One region of the Marinomonas sp. BSi20584 genome, then DNA from elsewhere that is predicted to be linked to it. Evidence: predicted binding sites of a transcription regulator. Region 1 holds the regulator's gene; the other holds the start of a gene.
What was found. Region 1 encodes FNR, which switches genes on or off when oxygen is low (the NO sensors DNR and NnrR bind a similar motif). Its sites were predicted from a motif close to TTGATNTANATCAA; they were not measured.
Positions count from the first base shown of each region.

Region 1 (8,054 bases):
TTCCATCGCATTTGGCAGACACAAAACTATTCGACTTTAAAGGGTTAAAACAGTCGCCCGCGGCCTTTGACCGATTAAATATTATTTCATTATAGGATAATAGAAATGAACCTAACGCATAAAGCTCTATTGTTAACCGTCGGTATTTTAGGGTCTTCTATCGTCAATGCATCATCCGCTGGAGTTAGTCTAACGAATGATACAGTAAAAGGTGATATTAACTTGAATATGGGAGCGTTCGGCGTTAATGGCGGCGTGACTCATAATGATGACAAAAATACCTCTACTGCACATATAGGTGTCACTGTTGAAGACTCAGATACTAGTGGACCGCTTCAAGCAGGTATTGGTATTAGACTATATGCTATTGATGCAGATTTAGACAAGAAGGACGACTTATCTGTTGCGCTTGCTTTAGGTGGTTGGTACCGATACACCTTACCAGAAGCGAATCGAGTTAGTATCTATGGCTCTGTGTATTACTCACCACAAGTATTATCCATCTCCAACTTAGATCATATGTACACTTATGAATTTCGTGCTGAATACATGACTATGCGCAATGCACGTGCGTTTATTCGATATGGCAAAACAGTAACTGTATATGAAGATGATTCTCGTAAAGAAATTGACAAAGGTCTTTCTATTGGTGCAACAGTAGACTTTTAATAACAGTAAATATTATTTGAAAATAAAAAGGTGGCTTATGCCACCTTTTTATTTGTTAACATTCGAGCATTATTCACCATCATAAGCGCAAAGGCTAAAAACAGGTATTTCACTGTCTCTTAGTTTTTGACTTCCGCCTAGATCAGGCAAATCTATAATAGCTGCCACTTCTTTTATATTCGCACCTTGGCTGGTCAATAGTTTGATAGCGGCAAATAGGGTACCACCAGTCGCTATCAAATCATCAAATAACAATACTTCATCGCCCGCTTTCACTGCGCCTTCTTGGATCTCCAATTCCGCTTCACCGTATTCCAAAGCGTATTTTTGTGAAATGGTTTTTCCTGGAAGCTTGCCCTTTTTACGCACTAAGATAAGCGGCTTTTGCAGTTCATAGGCTAAAACAGCAGCAATTAAAAAGCCTCGAGCATCAATGCAGGCAATATGAGTGATATCTGTTGCAATGTAGCGATGCACATAAGCATCAACAACCATTCTCATGCCTTTAGGGTCACTAAAAATGGGAGTAATGTCTCGAAAGCTTATACCTTGTTTTGGCCAGTCTTCTATTGTTTGTATTAGGGATTTAACGTAAAAATCGTCGTAAAGCATGCCTGTTGGGCCTCATCATATCAATCAAATGCGGGCGATTTTACCACAATCACTAGCAACCCCAACGAGTTTTTGCATTTCAGGGAAGTCGATTATTTCTATTTCCTTGCCATCAACATGTATTAACTCATTTTTTTGAAAACGGGTGATGACACGACTAACAGTTTCAACTGCCAATCCAAGGTAGTTACCAATTTCCCCGCGCGACATAGATAAACGAAAAGAGCTCGCTGAATAACCACGCTTTTTGAAACGATTAGATAGATTCAAAAGGAAAGAAGCAACTTTCTCATCAGCATTCTTTTTCCCTAACAATACCATCATCTGTTGGTCGTCGGATATTTTACGGCTCATCACCTTAAATATCTGATGCTTCAAAGAAGGGATATGAGAAGACAGCTCTTCAAGATGACTAAATGGAATCTCGCACACTGTTGTTGTTTCCAGTGCCTTTGCAGAAACAGGGTAGACGTTTGAATCAATCCCGCTTAAACCGACTAATTCACTGGGGCAATAAAAGCCTGTAATTTGCTCTTCGCCGACGGACGTAATATTGAATGTTTTTAAAGTGCCAGAGCGTACAGCATAAACTGAATCAAACGCTTCGCCTTGGCGAAACAAAAACTCGCCCTTTTTTAGTGGTTTCTTACGCTCTATTATTTGATCTAATTTATTAATATCTTCATCAGCTAATGCTATTGGAAGGCAAAGGGCGCTTAAGCTACAGTTCTGGCATTGCGAAGTAAGCGTACTGTTGAATCGTGACTGTGTGTGTGTCAATGACATGTGAATCTCCCTGATCTCGATCTATATAACTTTAGAGTATTTTATGGCGCCGTTGAGATATTTATCAAAAACCATACAAATACAGCGAATTAATAATCTACCGCGCTCTGTAACTTTAATAGTGGTCTGCATTCCACTACGATCAATATCTAACATACCATCTTTAGTCATGGGAGTTAGATTTTCCATCTCTTCAAAAAAGTACTCGAAGAAGCTAATATTATATTTTTGCTCAATAATGGCAGTGTTCAACTCAAATTGAGAAATTAGCGTCATTATAACTTGATGTCGAATTCTGTCATCTAGATCACTAATATACCCTTTAGCTATAGCTAATTGACCTTTCTCAATACTACTCCTATAAATTGATAAGTCAGTATGGTTCTGAATATAAACACCATTTAAATCACTAATAGCAGAAACGCCAAATGCGACCAAATCTGTGCCAGCATGTGTTGTATAGCCCTGAAAGTTACGCTGTAGCTTGCCTTGTTTTTGAGCTATCGCCAAGCTATCAGTTGATTTTGCAAAATGATCCATGCCGATATATTCATAACCAGCAGCTATCAAATACTCAATACTCATTTTCAACAAATCAAGTTTCATACTTGATACGGGCAAACTATCATCTGAAATCAGTCTTTGAGCACGGAATCGATCAGGTAAATGAGCGTAATTGAACAGCGAAATTCGCTCTGGTGATAATTCAATCACTTGCGCCAAAGTCTCTCTAAAGCCTTCTATAGATTGATATGGCAAGCCATAAATTAGATCAAAATTAATTGACTTAATGTCTAATTCACGAGCATCTTTTACAAGATCTGCAACCATTTTAACGGGTTGAACACGATGGATGGCCTCTTGTACCTTGATGTCAAAGTCTTGCACACCAATACTAATTCGGTTAATTCCCTTTTCAGTTAATAACTTCAGCTTAGATCGACTTATTTCTCTAGGATCTATTTCAATGCTGTAATCTTGCGTTCCGTCATTAATTAAATTGAAGTGTTGCTGAATATTATCAAATAGCACCTCAATTAATTCTTCGGTCAAAAAAGTAGGGGTGCCACCACCAAAATGTAACTGCGTAACTTCTCTTGAGTGATCAAGCATAAGGCTGCGTAATCTCATTTCTTCGCCGAGTAGTTCAACGTATTCGGCGCCTTTATCGTACTGCTTAGTCACAATCTTATTACAGGCGCAGTAGTAACAAAGGTGAGCGCAAAACGGAATATGAAAATACAAACTAAGAGGCGCTTCGGAAGGCGTTAACATCTTATCAATAAGCGCAATTTTACTAATACTTGAGTCAAATTGCGGTGCCGTTGGGTAAGATGTATAACGAGGCCCAGATAGATCGTACTTAGCGATAAGTGAAGAATCCCAAATCATGATGTGTTCCTATTAAAATTTCTAATAGGAGTTTACACTTTAGTGAAAAGCCATTTGCTGACCCAGATCAAGGATTTTCATACTGCAACTAAAACCTTTCTCTATGTTGTTGGTAATAATGCATCTAGCAAGGTTCTAACCATCGATCTAATCTGGTCTAATAGCGTTTTTTTTGAAAACTATGAACATGAATTCTCTCCCTTTATACCTCGCCCACGGTGCTGGTGCTGGTCACAATCACACCTTTTTAAAGCAACTTTGTGACGCAATATCCGAGCAAAGACAGCAAGCTGCGATACCAGTAACTTTTTCATATATGCAAGAGCAAGAGCGTTTAGGAAAGAAAAGGCCACCACCTAGATTTAACACCCTTGTTCCTGAATTTGCTGAGCATATTGTGGATGAGAATAGCTGTATTGTTGCTGGGAAATCCATGGGAGGTCGAGTAGCTACACAACTAACACATCTACCCATGGTGAAAGCTGTAGTATGTTTCGGTTTTCCTTTCTACCCAGCCGGAAAGCCCGAAAAAAATAGATTATCGTTTCTTGCTGAACTAAAAGCACCATGTTTGATTATTCAAGGCACAAGAGATCAATTAGGTTCGTACGATTGGGTTAGTAAGCAAATATTGCCTGACAATGTGAATATTCTTTGGATAGAAGGTGCGGACCATGACTTTAAAACGCTAAAAAAATACAATAAAAGTATAGAAGACACTGTTTTAGAAATAGCTATTCACACGAAAAACTGGCTAGAGAAGAATATCGAAACCGAAGCTTAACCTATTGAGAGAAATATTATGGAACACCAAGCTCAGCTTGATGCAACAGATTTACTTTGCCCTGAACCCGTAATGATGCTTCATGTAGAGATGCGAAAACTGGCTGCGAAGGAGGTGCTAAAAGTCATTGCGACTGATCCATCAACGACAAGAGATATTCCAAAGTTCTGCCAATTTCTTGGCCACAAGCTTATTCGACAAGATCAAGAAGGGGAGATTTATTACTATTGGATCGAAAAGAAAGGCTAATAAGAAACAAGAGCAAACAAAAAGAAGCCCAGATTATCTAATAATCTGGGCTTCTTTTAAGTAACTAGCGCTAAAAGTTGATCGTGAATTAAGCTACCTTTAGCTTTTTTGTAGGCTCTTTTTGACCAAGAATAGCGCTTTGGTAAGTATGCGCAAAACTAGAGAAAGCAACATCAATATCCAATCGAAGCTGGCGAGCAACATCGTTAGATGAAATCAAACCACGAATAGCCTTGGTATCTTCATCAATAACAAGCAAATGCTGCAGCTTATTGTTACGCTGACTAAACAAAAGTGATTCAATATCTGAATGCTTAAGAGATGTATACGATAGAGCAAGTAACACTTCTTTAGCTCTCATCAAATCTGCAACCATCAATTCTGAACGTTGAAAACCATTTGCTACCTGTTTAATGAAGACATCTTCAGACAAGTCTTCAAGACTAATAACGCCAACAAAGCGATTATCTGCATCGACTACGATTTTCATGCGTACATGTTCTTTTCTCATCAACTGAACAAGCTCATCTGCACGAGTATTTGATTCAATTACGCGTGGGCCGGCCGTTTGAAAATCAGTAAAGACTGATAAAGCAGAAGAATAAAGGTTTATATTTTCTGTAGTTGCAGGCCAAGTTAGTTGGTTAACGTCTTTTGTAGATACATAAGTTAGTGTTTTCATGATTAATCCCCAGTGTAAAAAATAAAATAGCTAAAGCGTGGGTGAGTTATATCAGTGAAAACGGTGGGGCTCTTGGATTGATGCTACTACTAATTTTAGCAATAACAGGTAAGCGATAATTTAGAAAAGGCGTTGGAGTTAAAGCTGAGGGATGAGTCCGAAATGGAATAAATACAATAAAGCCGCTATCTGCTCCATTATCTTGATCTGGGACAACGACTTCATCACATCTTTGCTCTACAGTAGGTTCTAGCCAGCGAAATTGATTTACTTCTTGAGCATTGGCGCGCTGAGATATCGTCAATAAAGACGATATAATCACGGTAATGATCATTAGTAATTGAATTTTCATGGCAACACCTAATCCTTGTTTTGTCTAATAAATATAGGCTTGCTCCTGCCTAAATCCCAGCCTTTTTTACAAAATGCCGCATTTTTTCACGATCAGACACTTTGTCTAACAATTGTGATGCAAATAAGGGAGCCATGATTAAAGATACATAAAAAAATATTTGGCCATGGCATTGATAAAATTGGCACATATTCTCGTCGCCATAACAAATACGAAAAAGCATTACCAGCTATGGGTTAATGCTTTTTATTATCATTGCTCACTTTTTATGCCGGCAGCATAATGGTTGCTTCACCTGTTACAACCACTTTACCGTCACACTCGCACACTGTTTTTAGTGTTGCACGGCGACGACGTTCATTGATATCAGTAACCGTTACAGTCGTAACCACTTCTTGACCAACAAAAACCGGAGAGCGGAACTTTAGCGTTTGCTCTAAATAAATACAGCCAGGTCCTGGCAATTGAGTACCTATCGCTGCTGAGATAAAGCCAGCTGTCAGCATGCCATGGGCAATTGGCTGACCGAAAGAAGTCGTTGCTGCATATTCAGCATCTAAATGAACAGGGTTTGTATCACCTGTTACATCAGCAAAAGCTTGTACATCTGCTTGTGTAACCACTTTGCGATATTCAACACTTTGATCAATTGAAAGTTGCTCTAATGTATAGCCTGTAGTCATTACCAATCCTTATTTAGTCATTTTCGGTTATGGTACACTCTCGCCGGACTATTCTTAAGAGGTATCTATGGTTAAGTTGGTAATTTTTGATTGGGACGGTACCTTATTCGACTCCATCGACAATATATGTCATAGCATGTTGCAGGCTGGCCACTTGGCAAGAGCACCAACAAGAGCAAAAGATGATATAAAAAATATCATTGGTTTATCTCTCGATAAAGCCGTAGATACGGTTTGGCCAGAGTTATCTTTAAATAAACAAAATACAATTATCGAGCACTACAAGACTATTTATGTAGCATTAGATCAAACGCCGCCATTAGCTTATCCCGGAGTTATAGGCGTATTAAATAAACTGCAATCTGCAGGTATAAAAATGGCGGTAGCCACGGGTAAAAGTCGTCGAGGGCTTGAAAGAGTAATGTCTCTAACTAATACAAGAGATTACTTTGTCGCATCCCGCTGTGCCGATGAAGCCATATCGAAACCACACCCGTTAATGCTGGAGCAAATACTAGCTGAGCTAAATCTTTTGCCTGAACATGCCATCATGATTGGCGATACAGAATATGATTTAAACATGGCAACAAGTGCTGGAATGAAAAGCATTGGAGTAACTTATGGTGCACATCAAGAAGAACGATTAAGAGCTTGCCAACCGCATGCGCTAATAAACGATTTCAATCAATTATCAAATATTTTAGGGCTATAACAAATGAGCTGGACAGAAGACGAAGATCGCAAGCAGTCACTTAGTGAAACCTCAAGCGAACATACACGCACAGGGAAGAAGATCGAAAAAGATAGTACTGACCCAAATAAAGAGATTTGGTCATTACTAGAGAAAACACTCAGTGAGAATCTTATCGAGAAGCGTCGCACTAGACGCTGGAGAATCTTCTTTCGCTTTACCACGCTCGCGATTTTCTTAGCGGTAGTTGGTGGTTGGTTTGCAAAATCTAATTTTCAAGATGTCAGTTTAGAAGGTGATATAGTTGCCATGATTCAAATGCGTGGCGTTATTGGCGCTGATAACGAGATAGAATCCTCTGAGTTTGTTGGCTTGCTTGATGCCGCTTACCAAAACTCTCGCCTAAAAGGTGTGGTCATTGAAATGAACAGCCCAGGCGGAAGTCCAGTTCATTCTGGTATTATTTACGATGCCATTCGCGCGAAAGAACAAAACTATCCAGACATTCCGGTTCTAGTGGTTGTTGAAGACATGGCCGCTTCCGGTGGTTACTACATAGCTTCAGCAGCAAATGAAATCTACGCCGATAAAGCCAGCTTAGTTGGCTCAATTGGTGTTATTTCCTCCGGCTTTGACGCAAGTAACTTGCTTGAAAAAATTGGTGTGGAACGACGCACTTTTACAGCAGGGCGCAACAAGGCTTTTCTTGACCCATTCGCCCCAATGACCGAAGAAGCAAAAGTGAAATGGCAAGCAGTATTAGATGAAACTCATCAACAGTTCATCAATGCTGTAAAAGAAGGTCGTGGGGATAGGCTTGTTATTACGGATGATGTCTTCTCAGGTATGGTATTTACTGGTTCACAAGCCATCAAGATTGGTTTGATCGATGGTTTGGCAAGCGTAACTGATATATTGGACACGCGTTTCCCCGATGCAGAGCCTGTTGTCTATGAGCCGAAACAAGATTCATGGAAAGAGCTAGCTAAAGAGTTTGGTGTTGAAATGGCGACAAGAGTTATAAACACTACCAGCATCCAATAAATATCAGCTTGATAACATTAAAGATCAGCCAGTACCACTAAGCTCCTGCGGGAGCTTTTTTATTGTCTAAAATATACCAAAGCAAAAAAATGAAAGCTGCCAGTAACTCA
Region 1 covers NZ_KZ454869.1:136,779-144,832, forward strand. The annotation lists gene ttcA (tRNA 2-thiocytidine(32) synthetase TtcA) at 1-95, shown strand, start outside; gene TY87_RS02270 (YfaZ family outer membrane protein) at 106-669, shown strand; gene TY87_RS02275 (adenine phosphoribosyltransferase) at 739-1,281, opposite strand; gene fnr (fumarate/nitrate reduction transcriptional regulator Fnr) at 1,306-2,067, opposite strand; gene hemN (oxygen-independent coproporphyrinogen III oxidase) at 2,089-3,459, opposite strand; gene TY87_RS02290 (alpha/beta family hydrolase) at 3,647-4,243, shown strand; gene tusA (sulfurtransferase TusA) at 4,262-4,492, shown strand; gene TY87_RS02300 (CBS domain-containing protein) at 4,581-5,174, opposite strand; gene TY87_RS02305 (hypothetical protein) at 5,221-5,526, opposite strand; gene TY87_RS02310 (MaoC family dehydratase) at 5,793-6,209, opposite strand; gene TY87_RS02315 (HAD-IA family hydrolase) at 6,277-6,921, shown strand; gene sppA (signal peptide peptidase SppA) at 6,925-7,944, shown strand.

Region 2 (8,054 bases), on a different contig from region 1:
TTGCAAAGCCAACAGGTGTTGAGCTTGTCATTACGGTTGCCGCTGAACGTGTTGAAGACATGGCGATTTTTGATGAGTCATTACATTCTTCAATTGTGCGGTTATTGGCTAGCGGACAAGGCGATGATGCGTTAATCAATCGCTTATACGAAGACCAAATCAAAGGGAGGAAGTTTCCCGAAGCTCCGGGTCTTGTGTGGCAGTTGAAGCAGATAGCAGACGCTGGTTTAACGCGTCAATTTAGTTTGGTTAGTTCCTACTTTTGGATGGAAAACTTCGAACAAGTTGAAAGCTTTGATGCAGTGTCTCATGCAGACGAAGAAAATTAGTCTAATAGCGTGAGTTGAATCAGTCTTACTAAGACGACAGAAAGCGGATCAAATGATTCGCTTTCTACTTTTCGAGGTTGGCAAACATGCAGTATTTCGATTTAATCCCGTTCTGTTTATGAATGAAAGCACTTAATCACGAGGCTCAAAATGACCAATTCACCTATTCAAATTGTTTGTCAAAGTTGCAGTACCAAGAATCGCGTACCGAAAGACAAGCTGGGCAATAAGCCTCTTTGTGGCAAGTGTAAGAATCCTGTGCTTTCTACCAGCCCTGTCAAAGGCAATGATCAAAATTTCAGACGTTACATCACAGACAATGATCTGCCTGTGATTGTCGATTTTTGGGCATCATGGTGTGGACCGTGTCAGCAATTCGCACCTATTTTCGAACAAGTGGCGAGTGAGATGTCGACCAAAGCTTGTTTCTTGAAGCTAGATACTGAGCAGAACCAAACGACAGCGGGTGGTTATAATATTCGTTCCATTCCGACTCTGATGATATTTCACCATGGCAAAGAAGTGGCTCGTTTATCCGGTGCGCTACCGAAAGCACAATTCAAACAGTGGTTAGAGCAAAATTTGCCTGCTATCTAATATATGTTTGATATTGGTTAGGTATTAAACGCTGGTATCAAAGTGCATTTCTACAAACTTTTCGTATAACGCTTCTTCGGTTTCACGTCTGTCAGGGTCGGGTTTAACACAGTCGATCGGGCAGACGGCGACGCAGGTGGGTTGGTCGTAGTGACCAACACATTCTGTGCATTTATCTGGATCGATGACATAAATCTTCGCGCCCATGGTGATGGCTTCGTTCGGACATTCTGGTTCGCACATGTCGCAGTTTATGCATCGATCGTTGATTAATAATGCCATGCTGTAACCTTTACGCGGTTACGCTTGCATGAGGTTGGCGGGTGGTTTGTCCTTCCGCTAGATTTCTTAATAAGATACCCATAGACGCCTCTATACCTTGAGGACAAGGAATAGAAACCACATGACCACTGCCTTTGGCGACGTCGATAGGGTGACCTTGTTTGTCGTTTAGTTCGCTTAATTGAAAGGTGACATTGCCTTTGGGTGTCATTAGTTCCAAGGAGTCGCCAACACTGAAGCGATTTTTCACTTCGATGGTGAGTGAATCGGCGTTGGTTGCTATGACTTCGCCGACAAACTGCTGTTGCTCACTAATGGAGTTACCCGTTTCATAGTTCTGCAAATCCACATGACGGTGACGTTGTAAAAAGCCATCGGTGTAACCTCGGTTGGCAAGGTTTTCCAAGCTGCTAATGAGGCCTTTATCGAAGCTTTTGCCAGCGACAGCGTCGTTAATGGCTTGGCGGTATATTTGTGCAGTTCTGGCGCAATAGTAAAACGACTTGGTACGGCCTTCGATTTTTAATGAATGCACGCCCATTTTGACCAGACGTTCTACGTGTTGAATGGCGCGTAAGTCTTTTGAGTTCATTATGTAGGTGCCATGCTCGTCTTCAAACGCTGGCATGTATTCGTCTGGACGACCGCGTTCCTGCAGTAAAAAGAGCTGATCACTTGGCTCTTGAATTTGTACGGCAGACGCTTGAGCTTGCAATGAAGCGCCACTGCTGGCGATGATCTGGCCAACGTCATCTTGTGTCGCTTCGTGGGCATTGTATTCCCAGCGACACGCATTGGTGCAAGCACCTTGGTTTGGGTCGCGTTTGTTCATGTAGCCCGATAGCAGGCAGCGACCAGAGTAGGCCATACACAACGCGCCATGAACAAAGACTTCCAACTCCATATCTGGGACTTTTAAGCGAATTTCTTCAATTTCATCTAGCGATAGTTCACGCGATAAAATAACGCGAGAAATGCCTTGTTGTTGCCAGAATTTGACTGTTGCCCAGTTGACTGCATTGGCTTGTACCGAGAGGTGAATCTGTTGGTCTGGAAATGCTTCTCGCACCATCATGATAAGGCCTGGATCAGACATGATGAGCGCGTCTGGTTTGAGGTCAATAACCGGTGCTAAGTCTTGCAAGTAGGTTTTTAATTTTGCATTGTGAGGTGCAATATTGCTGACCACGTAGAGTTTTTTGCCCAGCTCGTGTGCTTCATTTATGCCAATGCCCAGCTTTTCTAAATCAAATTCGTTATTGCGCACTCTTAGAGAGTAGCGTGGCTGGCCTGCGTAAACGGCATCGGCTCCGTAGGCGAATGCATAACGAAGGTTTTTTAACGAACCTGCTGGAGATAATAGCTCTGGTCTAAATACTTCAGGCTTAAAGCTTTCTTGCTGTGACATTTTTTCTTGAGACATAAGGCTCACCGATCGATCAAAACGCGCGGAGTTTACCTGTGTGTTAATTGAACTCAAGTGATGATGGCGGGATTGGTGGCTTAAATAAGGTCTGTTTGATCTAGGTCAAATTTCATCAATTACAGAGAAAAGTTAAAGGTGCCAGATTCCCTTAATAAGCTAAAGGAATCTGACCCTGTTATTGCGTCTTTACTCAGTTAAAAGTCGTACGCGGCTGAGATGTAAACACGACGACGTTCACCGACGAATGATCCTATGTTTTTGGTAAAGCCACTAACAGCATATTCTTTGTCGAATAAGTTTTTGATGTTTAGCTGGAACTTCCAATCTTCATATCGAGTTTGCCAAGACATATCATAAACCGTATAGGGTTTAACTGTTTGATCATCTCGGTTCTTTTGTTGGCTAACGTAATCTGCGCCAAAAGCAATAGAGGAATCTATGCTCGGGAAGTCGTAGCGACTCCAAAGGCCAAGTTGATGATAAGGTGTGTTAGCAAAATATACGCCATCTGCAGCATCGGTTACTTTCACATCGTTGTAGGCATAACTGACATTAGCTACCCAGCGAGGTGTGATATCAGCCAGTGCATCAACTTCAAAACCTTGACTGCGGATTTTACCGATAGAAATATACTTACTTGTATCATCCGTATCCTTTTGAAGGATGTTTTTACGGTCGATATGGTAAACAGCTAGGTTGATATTAAGTTTGTTATTGAAGAAGTAGCTACGGACACCTGCCTCTAGCTGTTGGCTTTCTTCGGGATCAAAAAACTCTCCGTTTTTTGAGTTAGCTTGTTTCTCTGCTTCTTGTGGTACGAAACCTGTCGAGAATGAGGTGTAAGGCTTCCAGTTGTCATTGATTTTATAGGTTGCACCGATTCGGCTGGAGTAACCTGTGTCGTCATACTCTTGCTTAGCGGAACTGGAAGTGTGGTCTTGGTATTGTTCTTCAAAACGGTCAATACGAGCGCCAGCTAGTAAGTCTAGCTGATTTGTGATTTTCCATTGGTCTTGAATATATAAGCCAATTTGGTCTGTAGTGGTGGTTTCATCAGTTTTTAAGTGCATGGTGTAGCTATTGACGTCATCTTGGCCGTAGATAGGGTCAGTTAGGCTAAGATTGGAAACGCCATCAGCTTTATTTGCGTAACTGTAGAGAAAGCTATTTTTCTGATGAAAATAATCGCTTCCGACTAACACTGTATGATCACCTAGCTCGGCGATTAAATTGCCAGTAAATGTAATGCCTTTGCGAGTACGGACTTGATCTCGGTATTGTCGTTGTGTTGAGTCTATGGTGCCATCGCTATTGCTATCTAGCAGTTTGTTTATTTCATGATATTTCTGAGTCTCTGTGTTTTCGAAGTAGCGAACTGAGAAATTGCTGTCTAGCCATGAGTTTATGCTGTGGTCTAAACGCGTTTGAAAGACTTGCGCGTCTAGCTCTTGGAAATCGGATTTTTCGTTATTATTCCAAGACGTGTCAGCCAAGAAGTTACCATCATCATCGGTTGGAATGCCGCGTAAGCGGGCACCGGAGATGTATTGATGAATGTCTGTGTATTGAACGGTGAGGGTATTGTTTTCATCGATGTCCCAAGCGTAACCAAGATCGATAATTCGGTTTTCTTCTTCGACATTATTACGATAGGAATCTTGACCGTCGGAGTAAATACCAACACGGTAGCGTTGCGATGCGTCTTCATTGGCTGGGCCAGAGGATTCGATGCTACCGCTTAAAAAGTCTTTATTGCCCGCGCTGACTTTGAGCGTGTTTTTCTGCTCATACGTCGGTTTTTTGGTGACATAGTTAATGACACCGCCAGGTTCGCCAGCACCATAGACGGCACCAGATGGGCCTTTAAGGACTTGTATTTGTTCGATGGTAAACAGTTGCGGAATAGAGAAGTCACCGAATGGATCACCTTTTAGGCCGTCATATAGTACTTCGTCTTGGCTAAAGCCTCTTAGCGTCACCGTTGAAACGTTATTTTGCGACATACCCGAAATAGATCGATATAGATCGGTGATCTGTCGTGCAGCTTGGTCTTCAATCAAAGCCTCAGTAACCACTTGAACAGACTGTGGTGTTTTATCAATGGGAGTTGATGTTCGAGTGGCAAGTGCAGCTTCATCTTCTTTGTAATAAGACAGAGCACGGCCTTGTACCTGAAGTGTTTGAAGTTCTATGTTGGATCCATCCTTAATTTTGTTATTTCCATCATTGAGATAACTGTCTTGTGTGATGTTGTTTGCAGCATTTTCGGCAAAAATCACAGTAGAAAAAACAAGCGCACCACAGGCTTGCATCATCATTAAGGTGGTTCTTAACGTCATAGGAAAACCAAGTTGAATTGAATGAGTTGCGTATAATAGTGTTTATGATATTCATTTTCAAATAGGAGTTGATTTACAAAAGATTCAAAATGCAGAGTTAATCGCTATTAACGTTAATACTATATTAGGGAGAGAGATAAGGTAGAAGGTGAATTATTAAAAAACAGAGGGAAGGCAGAGCGGCTTTGCATACAAAAGCCGCTCGGCTTGAAGACTAGGCTTTTTCAGCAGCGAGTTTTGACGCTTTAATGTAGCCTTGTATGGTGTCTTTTAGTTGAAGGCGTTGTTTCTTTAACTTTTCTTCTTCAATCGTAGTAGCCGGGATAATTTCCTGCTCCATTTTTTCCACTTCTTTTGTTAAGTGGTTATATTCATCATAGAGCTTTTTAAAATGTGCATCATCCATTTTTAGCTGGTGGATGTCTTCTTTATATTCAGGAAATTCATTTACTAAATTATGGTCTTCAATCGGCATAATTGCCTCCTATACTTGCTAGCTTTCGTTTAAGACTAACCTAGTTAGGTTAGTCTTCTCTTGATGTTGGTCAGGCTTTGTTCACTCTTTAAAAAATTAACTAATAAAGAATGTAACCAATTACTTTGCTACATAGGGATTTCAAACGCTGCTTATACAGTTATGGCCAGTTTATTTCAGTTTTCAATGGAGAGTGTTAAGTCTAGATGACGTTGCACTATATCGTGGGTTTCTTTGCGTCTTTTTGACATTAAAAAGCCGCGATAGAGGTTTCTATCGCGGCTAACTTGGTAAATTTTATTGGTATTAAAGAGCTTCTAAAGATAGGTGACTTAAAAATTCAGTTCTATCCTTGGTTTGCTGCTTTTTGATAGATCCACTTCGGGTGAGCAAAGAAAAACTCGTGAAGACGAAATACCTTCTTTCACCAAATAGTCTTTCAAATGATCGGCACGTTTTTGTGCTAGATTGTTTGCGGTTTCCTTCGTGTCGTTATCGATAGATACAGGTGGTTTTTCAAGGCCCAGATCGAGATAACTCGCAACGCCGCAGGCTTTTAGCTGGCTGTCTTTTTTGTCTTTCATTAAGGCAACAAGTTGCTTTAAAAAGGCATCTTGCGAATCGTTTAATTCGTCATCTTCAGCTTCAAAAATTAAAGGTTCAACACGGATCTTGAGTAGTTGATCACCGGCGAATTGGGCAATGCTAATAACATTGGCGTATGGTACAAAAGTTTGCATCAAGTAGGTGCTTGATGCGCTAAATAGCGCTTTACGCACAGGTAAGAGCAAGAAGTCCTGCCAGCCGAATTCAGGTTTTTCAATATCGCCCGATAGAGGAATATCTAAATCAATATTGTTGTCGCTGTCTTTTAAAACGCTCACGGCGATATTAAGCGGAACAGCACCAGCCTTGATAACGGAGCTGCTTTCTTTGCGTCCGCCAAGGTCGAATTCTCTTAATACAATATGGGAGTTGCCACTCAACACTCCGCTATCTGCGTTGAGTTTTAAGTCTAGATCCAGTTGTCCAGAGTCTATTTGGTAGCCTAAAACATTAGCAATATAAGAGGAATAGGGTGGCAATTCGGCTTCACGAATAACCAAGTCACTTTTTAAGGTGAGTTTATCAGCCAGAGGCCAAATAGTTATGTCACTCTGTAGAGTGGCGTATTTACCATTGCGCGCTTTTAGCGCCAATACTGTGGCTTGGTCTTTTTTCTGCGTATTTAGATTGCGCAATGATAGAGTGTCGATGTCTAAAGAACGTTGCAATGTAGGAGAAATACTCTTGTCTTGCACATAAATACTGGACGCTCCAGTTGTATCGTAGGCATCCAAAATAACGTAATAAGGTGCTTTAAATGCAGGATTTTGTTCTGCATCCTGAGTGTTGCTAACGGCATTTTTAGCGTCTTTTTCTCTTGGAACGTTTGGATTCTTTAGTACAGGCTCAGGCGTATTTTGCTGTTCAACATCGACAAAAACGAGGTTTTGTATACGCTTTTGAGCATCCAATATTAGGCTTACTTTGGCTGAATCCGTAGTGATCTGTTTGATTTTAGCGCCATCTTGAGTAGCTTCAATTTTTTCTACTTTGATACTGCCGATATGGCTTAACGGTGGAAGTGTTTGTTTGTTACCTGCATCCGCAACCAATTCGGAAACCGTTAAATCCATGACGCTTAATTGGGCTAATGAGGCGTCAAAGTCTTTATCTTGCTGAGTAAACGAAAGGCCACTAATGTCGGCATTCTTCCAAGAGGCAATGCGCTTTTTATTCGTCAACATGCTGTCCAGTGATTCACTGGTAAAGTTGAGGTTAGTGCCTTTTATTGCTGGAGACTGTTGATTAGTTTGCTTTACATCTAATTGGTCTGCAGTCAGTTTGGCGGCACCTAATGAGAATTGTTTCTCGTCACTTTGTGTCCCTTTCAAGCCTTTAATATCGATAGACAATTGGCTATTTTGAGCTGAAAGTGTGTCGCCATTTTTTTGCAGAGAAAGCGTATTTGATAAATTGAACGTGGCGTAGTCGGCCGTATTTCCGGCTTGTTGTACGGATAGATCATGACTTTGTATTTCCGCAAGTAAAGAGGCGGTAAGAGCTTGATCGTTATCCATAGTAAGAGCGATATCGTTTAATGCAATGTGCAGTTGCTGGTTTTGTACAGCAAGGCTTTCTGATGATAGGGAAAGCTCATTCATGTCCAGTATTGTTGAGGCAGCATTTGCGGTCAGCCCCGACTGTTTATCCTGTTTGACATCGAAAGGCGTGTTAAACGTCAGATTATCAAATTGTACGTTTTGCTCAGCTTGAGCAAAGCTGGATTTTCCTAACTGTAAATCAAGGTTTCCGCTGGCAGCTAATCCAAGCTCATTCTGCTTAATATCAAATGGGGTGTTTAGGGTAAGCATATCAAGCTGGGCTTTTTGCTCTGCCTGAGTAAAGAGCGGCTGCTCTAACTGCACATCTAGTTTTCCACTTGCTGCTAATCCCTGTTTATCACGTTTAACATCGAACGGCGTGTTTAGGGTTAGCTTATCAAACTGTGCGGCTATATCCGCCTGTGCAAAGAATGACTGCGTAGACTGCAGGTTAATAGT
Region 2 covers NZ_KZ454881.1:123,868-131,921, forward strand. The annotation lists gene TY87_RS13480 (hypothetical protein) at 1-329, shown strand, start outside; gene trxC (thioredoxin TrxC) at 480-926, shown strand; gene TY87_RS13490 (YfhL family 4Fe-4S dicluster ferredoxin) at 951-1,208, opposite strand; gene trhP (prephenate-dependent tRNA uridine(34) hydroxylase TrhP) at 1,219-2,631, opposite strand; gene TY87_RS13500 (TonB-dependent siderophore receptor) at 2,829-4,973, opposite strand; gene TY87_RS13505 (HP1242/YdcH family protein) at 5,188-5,448, opposite strand; gene TY87_RS13510 (DUF748 domain-containing protein) at 5,781-8,054, opposite strand, start outside.
Region 2: the regulator FNR is predicted to act here: its motif matches at 5,509-5,522, upstream of TY87_RS13505 (HP1242/YdcH family protein).